2 regions of the Maridesulfovibrio pacificus genome follow, and region 2 is predicted to be linked to the other one. Evidence: predicted binding sites of a transcription regulator. Region 2 holds the regulator's gene; the other holds the start of a gene.

Region 1 (5,802 bases), on a different contig from region 2:
GGCTTTCTCCCATTCAGTGCACAATATCCCTGCGGCAACAATATCTCTTTTCCTGAATAATCCCAAGCCCTACACCACCATCTGCCAGTTACACGGACCATTGCTTGCCGCATTGCAGACTGCCGGATGCTGGCTGAATGAAGGCAGAGTAAAAAAAATACTTCTTGGTGTGGTGGATGAAAAAACCGCCCTTCTGGAAACCAACACTCGCCGTTTACTTGAAAGAAAGGGAGTTGCGAAGGATCTGATTCCGCTTAGTGAAGGGGCCTGTTTTTTTCTACTCGGTCCTGCTGACGAAGCAAACGATGCACAATACGGCGCAATGGAATTTAAAACCCTTTCCGCTCAAGAATTGCAGCAGGCAGAACTGCCAGAGCATAACTTTTGCGCTGCCAGATCACTGCGCAGACTGACTGAACTGGGCATAACTGCAACTGCCACGCAGCAGACGGATATGGTCTGCGCTGCCGGCCCTGCTCTAGTTGCCGCTGCTAAACAGCCAAGTGACAGCTGCTGTATCGAACAGGCCGGGAAAAATTTCGGGCTGATTTCCATAAAAGCGATGGGCTGATCATGTCTACCAAGCTGAAGCTGACTGCCCATGATATCAGGGAGATCATTTCCTCAGCCCTTCTTGCGGAAATGGATTACAACCAGAAGCTGACCCATTGTCAGGAAAACTCCCTTGCCGATAATTTCATCCCCGACTCAAAGAATATTCAGGAACCGAAAAAAATTATTGAACGGATCGGAACCCAGTTCGCCATTGATTCTAACAAACTGACAAAACACAGTATTGCTCAAATGGCTGAGCTGATTTTTAAGCAGACTAACGGCAAACCGCAGCAACTGACTTTTTTCACATCCGGCAGCACCGGAACTCCTGTTCCTGCCGTTTCCAGCTATTCTGATCTTGAGCAGGAAATCCATTCACTTGCTGCGATCTTTAACGAACGCAAACGGGTGGTCAGCTTTGTTCCCCGTCACCATATATACGGATTTCTTTTCTCTATCCTGCTGCCCAAAGCTCTGGAAGTTCCAATTGAGTACAGGGCCGCACTGCCCGGAGCCGAGCAGATTAAAACAATGCTCCCCGGCGACCTGATCATCGCTTTCCCCCTGCTCTGGAAAAAGCTTGAAAAACTGAATTGCCGATTCCCGGAAAACGTCTACGGAGTAACTTCTACCGGACCTTGCCCCGCCGAAACCATCAACAGCCTGCAAGCACAGGGACTGGACCGCATGACTGAAGTCTACGGATCATCCGAGACCGGAGGGGTAGGCTTCCGCCATGACCCATCCGGCATGTATACTTTGCTGGAACACTGGATACAGACCGGGGATTCCACAATCGAGAGGACCTCGGCAGACGGAAACAAACAGCAGCATACTCTGCAGGATAATCTGGAATGGCAGGGCAATAAATTTAAGCCCCTGAAACGATCTGACAAAGCCGTCCAAGTCGGGGGGATTAATGTTTACCCCGCACGGGTGGAGGCTATTTTCAAGAGCAATCCGCACGTCCGCGAGTGCGTAGTAAGGCTGATGCGCCCGGAAGAAGGGGAAAGGTTGAAAGCCTTTATCGTCCCCGCAGATGATGTTGAGTACGCAACACTTGAAAGAGAATTACGGGAACTTGCAGCAAACGAACTCACTCGCCATGAAAAACCCGGAAAATACGATTTCGGATCATCTCTACCGCTTTCGGAAATGGGGAAACTCAGCGACTGGTAAATAACTCAGCTAAGCAATTACCCACATTTCTCATCGCTCCTTCTAGTAATCTCTTAGAAAAAAGATTACGTTTTTATTAAACATAATCTGGAGCGCAAAGATGAATACGATCAATAAAACCATACTTCTGTTTTTCCTGCTCACTCTTTTCACTGCATCCTTTGCCCACGCCGAAGACGTAGCAAAAGGCGTCAACTGTCCTCCCGGCTGGAGTGATAATCAGGTTGCCCGTGGCGACAACCGGGTCAAGCAGTGCATCTCACCTTCACTTGATTCCAGTATCGAACTTTACGTTACTCCCGGCGGGAAAATCCCCATAGACAAGCTTCTGGATAATTGGATCACTGCCTTGAAACAGCAGGGTTTCCCTCTGGATAGACTGGTTTCCACCAAAAATGGACATGTCTCCGGCGCACCTGCCATTTTTCGTGAATATGAAGGAAAAGCCGATGACACCACCTATGAATCACTGCTGGCTGCCAGCCGTCATAACGGTGTAAATTACATCTTTCAGGGCCGCTATTCCGATACGGACCGCGAAGCCGAACAGCTTGTCAGACACTCTTTGAACACATGGAATTTTTCTGAAGACAGCACCAAAGAAGATACTCCTTACGACTCCCCGAAAAATGCCGGAACCAGCGGCAGTTTCAAAAATATAGGAGGCTGCTGGGCATGGGGACTGTGGAAAGCTCCTTCAGGCGCATCGGTTGTTATCCTCCCGGACGGTCGCGCCATATTTGACGGGCAGACCTTGAAACACTGGCGGCCAACATCGGAAGAAGCCACAATCATCATGGAAATCCCCGGTAAATGGGGTGGCGGAAGTGCCATGTGGACCCATCCCGAAGGACGCCATGATGTAATCATTCAAGAAGAATTCCCTGAAGCAAGGCAGATCCTCATCCGCGATTCATGGGAATACAGCTACAAGGGCAAGGCATTTAAAGCCTGCCACCACTAAAAAGTACCAGACGGCATAGAACGCGCAAGATGCAAGGCGCAAGAAAAAGGCTTTTCACCCGATGTGAAAAGCCTTTATGCGTGGTCTTGATCCCAGTGATCAAGACACTAGCCAGTCAGGAAATTTTTAACTGTTTTTCATACGCCGCAAGCGGGCCCGTCCTTCAGCAATCATGGATTCAAGACCGTAGCGTTTAACCCGGTATCCCATCTGCCGAGCAGAAAGGCCCAACGTTTCAGCAGCCTTGTACTGAATCCAACCGCTGCGTTCCAAAGCGGCGACAACTTCATTGCGCTCCACTTCCTTGAGCGAAGTACAATGGGGCAATTCATCATTAGGTGCCGGAGCACTTGAACCGGAAGAACTACTCGAAGTTCCGCGCTGCCCCGGTGCAAGATATGATTTCAGAAATTCGAGGGTGATGTATTCGGAATCGGACATGATCACCAGCCGCTCCAGCAAGTTCTGCATCTCACGCACATTACCCGGCCAATCGTAGAGCATAAGCGAATCAAGAGCCGCAGGAGTGAAAAACATCTTGCGCCCGTAGTCTTCGGCCATTTTCTGAATAAAATAGTTGAGCAGCCCGGTAATATCCTCTTTGCGATCCCGTAAAGGAGGAACGGTGATGGGGAAGATATTCAACCGGTAATAGAGATCAAGACGAAACTCACTCCTCTCCACCAGCACCCCGAGGTCGCGGTTGGTGGCTGCTAAGATGCGTACATCAATATTGCGGGTCTTGTTTGAACCGATCCGCTCCAGCTCTTTTTCCTGTAATACCCGCAAAAGCTTGGCCTGCAGGCTCATGGGAAATTCCCCGATCTCATCAAGAAAAATTGTCCCGCCGTCAGCTTCTTCAAAACGCCCCGGGCGGGTGGAGGCCGCCCCGGTGAAAGACCCTTTCTCATGGCCGAAAAGCTCGGACTCAAGCAGATTTTCCGGGATTGAAGCACAGTTAACCTTAATAAAAGGATGGCTGCTGCGGTCGGAAAGCTCATGGATAATCTTGGCCATGAGAGTTTTCCCGACACCGGACTCGCCCAGTAACAGGACTGTGGCCTTGGTCGGGGCAACCTTTTCCAATTGCCGCTGGACCTCGACCATAGCCGAACTCTGACCGACTATATAAAGCCCCTTGGACTTTTTTGAGATCTGATATTTCAAAGAGGTGTTTTCGCGCTTGAGGGCAGCTTCGCGCTCAAGGATTTTCTCATTAAGACTGATGAACTGGCCGATGAGGGTGGCTACAATTTTCAAAAAATCAATATCTTCTTCCGCAGCCACATGGTCACCGAAAATGCGGTCCACATTCAGCACACCGATGGGGTCGCTATGCAGGATGATCGGTACCCCGATAAACCCTACTTTAGCACGTTCAATCTTTCTGGCCCCGGTTTTATCAAGAAAAAGAGGTTCCTTGCTAATGTCGGGAACGTAATAAGGCTCCCCGGTCTGGAAGATGCGACCGGTGACCCCCTCATCGAGACGGTAAACACCGCGCTGCTTTTCTTCTATGGATAAACCGTAGGACGCATTAATTGAAAGCTGCTTGGTTTCCGGGTCGTAGAGGGTCACTGTCGCCCGCTTCATGCTCAGATTCTCCGAAAGAATACTGAGCACACCGTCTAGGGCGGACTCCAAATCAAGCGCCTGCTCAATGGCCTGACAGATTGCCAGCAACGCGGAAAGCTTAAGTCCGTGCAATGAAGGATACATATTTGCATCTAAGCAAACTAAGTGCCATTACATCAAAAAGTACAATATGCTACTATTTCAGCCTGTTATGAGAAGTACAATTTTGAATCCATTTACATTTATGTAAATTACCTAATGACAATGAACATTAATGGAAAAGTTGCCACCCATTCTTCAGCCATGGTATAATTCAATAGAGGAAACCGGTTCCTGTAAAAGAGGAGGGCTTATGCATGGCTGGGCAGGATGGATTTTACGGGTAGATCTGAATAGTGGGAGAATCAATAGAATCCCCCTTGATCCCGACATAGCGCGCAAATTCATCGGCGGGCGGGGATTAAATTAACTGACCTTATCCAATTTGGATCTGATTATAATCAGCAAACAGACAGACACCCCGGCCCGCAAGGAATAAGATGGCCTGCCCATATGGGAACTGGAGGATTATCCTAGTGGAGGAAAGCGCTGCTAACCAGTCCACAGTCCGGTAAAATCAAATGTATCCACATCCACTAATCCCCGGTCGGTAAGTTTCAGGCTGGGGATTACCGGCAGGGCCAAAAAAGATATGAGCATGAAGGGATTGTAGGAGCAGCCCAGCTTTTGTGTGGCCCGATTAAGTTCGCGTACTTCGTCAGCTACTTCGACAAGTCCTTTGTCACTCATTAATCCGGCAATAGGTAAAGGCAAGGTAGCCAGAATACTGCCTTCACGGACAACAGCAAACCCGCCGCCCATACGTACCACTTGCTGCGCGGCCAGCACCATATCCACATCATTCATCCCGGCAACGATCAGGTTATGGGAATCATGGGCCACTGTTCCGGCGATGGCACCTTGAGCAAGGCCCAATCCGCGCACAAAACCGGTAGCGCGGTTACCTGTAGCCCGATGCCTTTCGATGACAGTAAGCTTACTGATATCACGTGCGGGATCGGCTATGGGTACACCGTCTTCAAGCAGCGGTTCCATTACCAGATTTTCAGTCAGCAATTGACCGTGGGAAATTCCGATAACCCGTATTTTCCCGCTACCCTCCTCCGGTGCAAACATGGATTCATTAATTTCAGCACCAACGTTCATGGAGCTGCGCACAGGCAATCCATTGCCGGATTCAAAATCATGTTCATCCAAAGGCAGTCCATTCAAGAATACCTCATGAATAAAGAAATCCTTAAGATCATCCACCAGAAAACAATTGGCCTTGAACCCCGGTCCGATAGCCCCGTAACCATTCAACCCGAAGTAACGGGCCGGATTGATGGAGACCATCTGCACTGCCCTGAGCGGGTCGATACCCAGAGCAACAGCCCGCCGCAGGCCGTAATCAAGATGCCCGTTCTCGCGCAGGTCCAGCACATTTCGATCATCAGTAACTATCGAGATATTCTGGGAATTAAAATTAT
Region 2 (5,802 bases):
GATACCCCTTGGAGGTTAATTCTTCGCGTGTGGCCTCCCAGTCAACACTGAACTCAAGCTGACGTAAATCCATACCCAGCACCAGACCGCGATATGCATTGTCACGAGTATTGAACAGCTCAACCAGGCGCGGAAGCATGCTCGCAGGCAATCCGTCCACACAAAAAAAACGCAGATCCTCAAAGACCCTTAGAACGGTAGATTTACCGGCTCCGGAAAGACCGCTCACAACAATCACAGGAAAGGAATCTACATCGACCACCTCAATATCCTCCTTGCGCAATAGCCTACAAACAAAATTAGCAATGACCCAAGTTCATTGCTAATCTGATTTGTTAATTTGAAAAATGTCGATTCTAGCTGAGACCGAGGAGCTTAAGCAGCTCCTGCTTGTCATCTGTCTCTATAAATGCCTGCCGAAATGCTTCATCTTTAAGTTGCCGGGAAATCTGTGCCAAAACCTTCAAATGAGCACCGGCCCCCTGTTCGGGGGCCAGTACCATAAAGAATATCTTACATGGCTGCATGTCCAGAGATTCGAAGTCGACTCCCTCGCTGGATCGGCCGACCACCACGACAATCTCTTCAAGACATTCCAGTTTACCGTGGGGGATGGCTATGCCATCCCCGATTCCGGTTGTTCCAAGTTTTTCGCGATCATTAAGGACCTTAAGGGCATTTTCCACATCCACTTCCAGACCTGCGTCCTTTAGGGTGGAAACCATTTCTTTCAGAACTTCACTCTTATCAGAGGCCTGCAGTTCATGAATTACAAGGTCCTTTGCCAGATTATCAGTTATATTCATCAGTTAGTATCCTGGGTCAATTAAACCGAAGTCGCCATTATTGCGGCGATAAATTACGTTTATGGCTTCATTATCCGCGTTGCGGAATACGAGGAATTCGTGGTCGAGAGTCTGAAGCTGCTCTGCGGCTTCATCGACACTCATAGGCTTGGGAACAAAGGAGTCAGACTCCACAATCACAGGTTCCCTATACTCTTCCTCTCCATAGCTGAGAATATCCATTCGGGCAGGAGCTGACTCCTTACGCCTATGGCTTCTCATCTTTTCGTTTGCGCGGCGAAGCTGGGCTTCAAGCTTGTCCAGAACCATATCCACGGTGGAATACATGTCCTCGGACACTTCGTAAGCTGAAACATGAAGATGATCAGAGCTGAAAACAACTTCCGCAACATGCCTGAACTTATCTACTGACAGATTCACCTGCATATCAGTGTTGTCAGGATTGCTTACGTACTTTACCAACTTGGAGAAACGGCTGTTTGCATATTCCTTAAGATGTTCGGATGCGTCGAAGTTCTTAAAAGTAAATGCTACGTTCATAAAGAGCCTCCTTAGTAAAGGGTGAATATGCGTTGATTTCTCCGGACTACATTAGAATACTTTTTTCCTCTTGGAAGAGGAGAGAATCCCCATTGCAGTCCTATACTTGGCTACGGTCCTTCTGGCTATGTTGACTTCCAGTTTCTCTTTGAGAATCTCAGCTATCTTTTCATCGCTGAGGGGTTTCTTTCCGTCTTCTTCACCGATCAATTTCTTGATCGTCGCCTTGACGGACTCGGAACCGACCTGAGAACCGTCATCCAGACCGAGCGCACTATTAAAGAAAAATTTAAGTTCATAAATCCCATGCGGAGTAGAAACATACTTATTAGTAGTGATTCGGCTCACAGTGGATTCATGCATCTCGATGTCTTCCGCAACCTCCTTAAGAATAAGCGGTTTTAACTTGGTGACACCGTGGGCGAAAAACTCTCGCTGGAATCTCACTATGGATTCAAGAACCTTATATAAGGTACGTTGCCGCTGATACAGGCTCTTCATCAGCCATTGAGCGGAACGCATCTTGTCCTGAAAATATTCCTTGTCATCTCCCTTGGTTGATTCAAGAGTCTCCACATAAAATGCATTCATTTGCAATTTCGGAAGACCGTCTTCGTTCAGAACTATGACAAAATCACCGTCATATTCATAAACATAAGCATCAGGGCTGACATAGAAAGAGTCTCCACTTGAAAAACTTGCTCCGGGCAGCGGATCAAGTGTCTGCATCAAGTCCAGATAACTCTTTAAATCCTCCATACTGAGCTTGAACTTTCTTGCCAGAGGCTTGTAGCGCTTCTTTTCAAGATCATCCAAATGATCCCGGACCAGCGAAACCAGAATTGGATCATCGTCAAGCTTCAATGCTTCCAGCTGGATAAGCAGACATTCCTGCGGAGTCCTTGCCGCCACGCCTACCGGATCGAATCGCTGAATGCGATGCAATACCTTTTCTACATCTTCGATTTCAGCATAGCATGTTTCACAGACTTCTTCCAAGTCTATCCGCAAAAAACCTCCCGAACTTAAATTACCAATAAGACATTCACCTATGGCAATATCCTTCTCAGTAAAATCGGAAAGAGTCATCTGCCAATGCAGATGGCCATCAAGGGATGCCGACTTGGTCAGGCGTGCTTCAAAAGAAGTTCCTTCTTCATATGATTCCGACTCGCGGGAAGAGGACTGCTTTGATGTACTGGAAAATTCACCGAGATAGTTCTCCCACTCGGCTTCCTTGGAAATTTGTGCTTCTTCGGCAGTAGCGGTGCCTGCATCCGCATCGGGAGAGTCTGTACGCTCCTGAGCTTCAGCTTCTTCAAGGATAGGATTCTCCATGAGTTCCTGGTGGACGGTATCCACCAACTCCAATCGGGAAAGCTGCAACAACTTGATCGCCTGCTGCAGCTGAGGAGTCATTACCAGCTGTTGAGTAAGCTTTAATTGTTGTCTAAGTTCCAACCCCATATATTCAGGCCACCTTGTAAATTGATTCGTGTATTTTCAGATTCAGATTTATTGTTACACTATATACTGGACTAAACTTTTTTTTCATTCTTTTAATCCGAGCTTGATTCAACTATGCCACATCCCATTGCAAGATGCAACAAAGACCTCTGATTTGTCTGAAATTTAAGGATTTTTTATAAAATAGAAATGCATATGAAAAAAGTGTACCAATGTTCTGCCCGACTGTAAATCGACAAAGACAAAATTCATCAAACTTTACCAAAAAAAAGCCGAAACTCATTAGAGTTCCGGCTTGTAAAAAATCAATTCTCAGCACGCAAAGCTAAAGACTGAAACTATCACCCAGATAAAGTCTGCGGGCCTTGGTGTTTTTCACGATGTTCTCAGGTGAACCATTCAAAATCACTCTGCCCTCATAAACAAGGTAAGCACGATCACAGATAGAAAGAGTCTCGCGAACGTTATGGTCGGAAATTAAAATCCCAAGCCCCATATCCTTAAGCGTGGAAATAATATCCTGAATATCAATTACCGCGATTGGGTCAATACCCGCAAACGGTTCATCAAGCAGAATAAACTTGGGGTTATTAATCATGGCGCGGGCGATCTCAAGCCTGCGACGTTCACCACCTGAAAGGTACATTGCCTTCTGGTCGGCAAGACGGAGAATGCCAAGCTGATCCAACAGCTCGTCCGCCCTTTTCGGCACATCCTTACCGGAAAGGCCCGTATGCTCAATAATTATCTCAAGATTCTTACGCACGGAAAGCTTTTTGAAAATTGAACTTTCCTGCGGAAGATAGCTTAGTCCCAAGCGGGCCCGCTCATGCAAAGGCAATCGGGTAATCTGCTGCTTATTAAAATAAACATCCCCGGACGTGGGTTTAACAACACCTACGAGCATATAAAATGTTGTGGTCTTACCGGCTCCGTTCGGACCAAGCAACCCCACAACCTCACCCTCACGCACGGTCAAACCGATTCCACGGACAACCTCTTTGGGTCCGTAGTTCTTAACCAGTTTTTTGGCGATAATTGCAGACATAAAATTCCTTTAATGACCTAAGGGGAAACATTTTTAGGGGTATAGAAAATGGCTTCGATAGGCTTATTACCGCCAACAACCTCTGCTCGGTTATCCTTCAGATAAAATTTAATTTCATCACCCTGAATAAGGTTGGGACCATCCTGCAGTTCTGCATTACCATTCATATAAATGATTGAATCACCCACCACATAGGTCAGCTTGTCGCAATGCCCTTTGCGTTTCTTCATGACTACTTTTACGTTACCGGCAGCCACGATCTTCTTAATCTTGTCCTGAGTATCGGAAAGAGAATCACCTTCAGGACGCAAATGAGCGGTCAAAGTGTCAGAAGTAAGAGTCACATCAAGGCGCACAACCTTAACTTTACCGGAAAAAGTAATCCGGTTGCGATTTTCACTGAAAGTCATCTTGGTAGACGTAATCTTGATGGGCACTTCGTCCGGTCCACCGGGCTTGCGCTTCTTGCTAGGTTTTTCTTTTTCCATGACCGGAGCTTCCGCCTTAAGATAAGTACCGAAAACATAGCCGACACGCTTCAGTTCATTATCCTTACCCGGCTTGAAAACAGGATACCATTTTCCTTCCCCCTGCCCCACGCTCACAGCTTCTCCAAGCTCAAGCTTATCTACAATCAAAGACTTGGCATCAGGTTCGGAACGAACATTAAGCACAGCTGTAGCATACATGGTTTTAGTTTTAACGGGAGCCATCAGCATTTCATCCATGGCTTCTTCCATGGCAGCAAGTTCGCTGCCACGCTTAACTTCCGCCTTTGCCTTACGCACCTCTTCAGCTTCAATCTCAGCTTTACGGGCGTCTATTCCGGCCATCTGGGTTTTCTCCAGATTTTTGGGATAAGGGGCAAGAAACGGTCCCCATGCATAACCCCAGACAGGGGTATCGTCTTTGACCATGGCATCAATGCGATAAAGGGCGTACATGCCACCCTTCTCAGCCCCGACCTGTGCGCGGTGTCCGGGACTGAGCACACCTACAGCCTTTGAAGTGGCCACAGGTTTTTCTATCACATTGATTTTGCGTACGGCGTAACGAATACGGGCATCATCAAGAACAATGTCCACATCATCCTTTTTGATATAACCAAGCGCATCAGCCTCGGAATATACCGGAGCGTCAGCTTTGAAAATTGCGTACCAGCCGTCCTTGAGAAATCCGACCTTGATTTTATCGCCGGACTTGATCATCCCGCCGGTTGAAGACTTAACTGTCCGCTCAAGATAAAACTTTAAATCCTTGCCTACATAACGGATATCACCCCAATCGGCCAAGGGACTGTCAGCTGCAGCGGAAACAACAACCTTGCGTGAAATATACCCTACAGGCGCGGCAGTCTTTTCAGCAGAAGCAGGATACACCGGAAACCAGCTCCCCTGAGCTTTACCCACCAGAAAACTTTCCGCCGGAGAAAGAACCCAGACGACCTCGCCTTTAAAATCCGGCTTGGAACGTACGTTGGCAATTGTCCGAGTAATTTTCAACTCGGATTTGTCATAGGCATGGGCAACAGGGCCGACCAAAACAAAGGCAAAGAAAAATACCGCACAGACAATGGCGGGAGAAAGCAGCGCAAATATGGACCTGCCGCGCAACAATGAACTCTTTTCAACTATATTATTCAAATGAATGCTCGCTTCTATTGAGGCATTACCACCATGTCCGGTGAAATCAGGGCTTCCATTCCGTCTTCAATCATAATTTCACGGGTAACAAGGTCCACCTTGACCCGTTTGGAAGTAATATAAACAGTCGGACTCTGCACCTTCACATTCCCTTCGAGGAAAAGCAGGTTATCCTTGGGTTTAAAATCAAGGCGATCAGCCACAAGCCCCATATCACCATAATGTCCTTTGACATCATCCCAGAGCTTAAGACCTTCACCTTTCTGGCTGACCTCACCATGCAAAGCACTAACAAAAA

The links. Region 2 encodes sigma-54, which starts transcription at its own class of promoters, with help from an activator protein. Its sites were predicted from a motif close to CTGGCACGGNNNNTGCTT; they were not measured.
Region 1: nifA (nif-specific transcriptional activator NifA) is a predicted target of sigma-54. The motif match lies at 4,428-4,445, and genes of this name have one in related genera.

Annotation. Positions count from the first base shown of each region.
Region 1 covers NZ_JBLZNE010000003.1:182,726-188,527, reverse strand. Annotated here, with positions in the region: gene ACNI23_RS20155 (beta-ketoacyl synthase chain length factor) at 1-571, shown strand, start outside; gene ACNI23_RS20150 (AMP-binding enzyme) at 574-1,734, shown strand; gene ACNI23_RS20145 (hypothetical protein) at 1,835-2,698, shown strand; gene nifA (nif-specific transcriptional activator NifA) at 2,825-4,417, opposite strand; gene ade (adenine deaminase) at 4,865-5,802, opposite strand, start outside.
Region 2 covers NZ_JBLZNE010000001.1:1,473,896-1,479,697, forward strand. Annotated here, with positions in the region: gene rapZ (RNase adapter RapZ) at 1-262, opposite strand, end outside; gene ACNI23_RS06875 (PTS sugar transporter subunit IIA) at 357-806, opposite strand; gene hpf (ribosome hibernation-promoting factor, HPF/YfiA family) at 810-1,346, opposite strand; gene rpoN (RNA polymerase factor sigma-54) at 1,398-2,813, opposite strand; gene lptB (LPS export ABC transporter ATP-binding protein) at 3,139-3,861, opposite strand; gene ACNI23_RS06895 (LptA/OstA family protein) at 3,879-5,504, opposite strand; gene lptC (LPS export ABC transporter periplasmic protein LptC) at 5,519-5,802, opposite strand, start outside.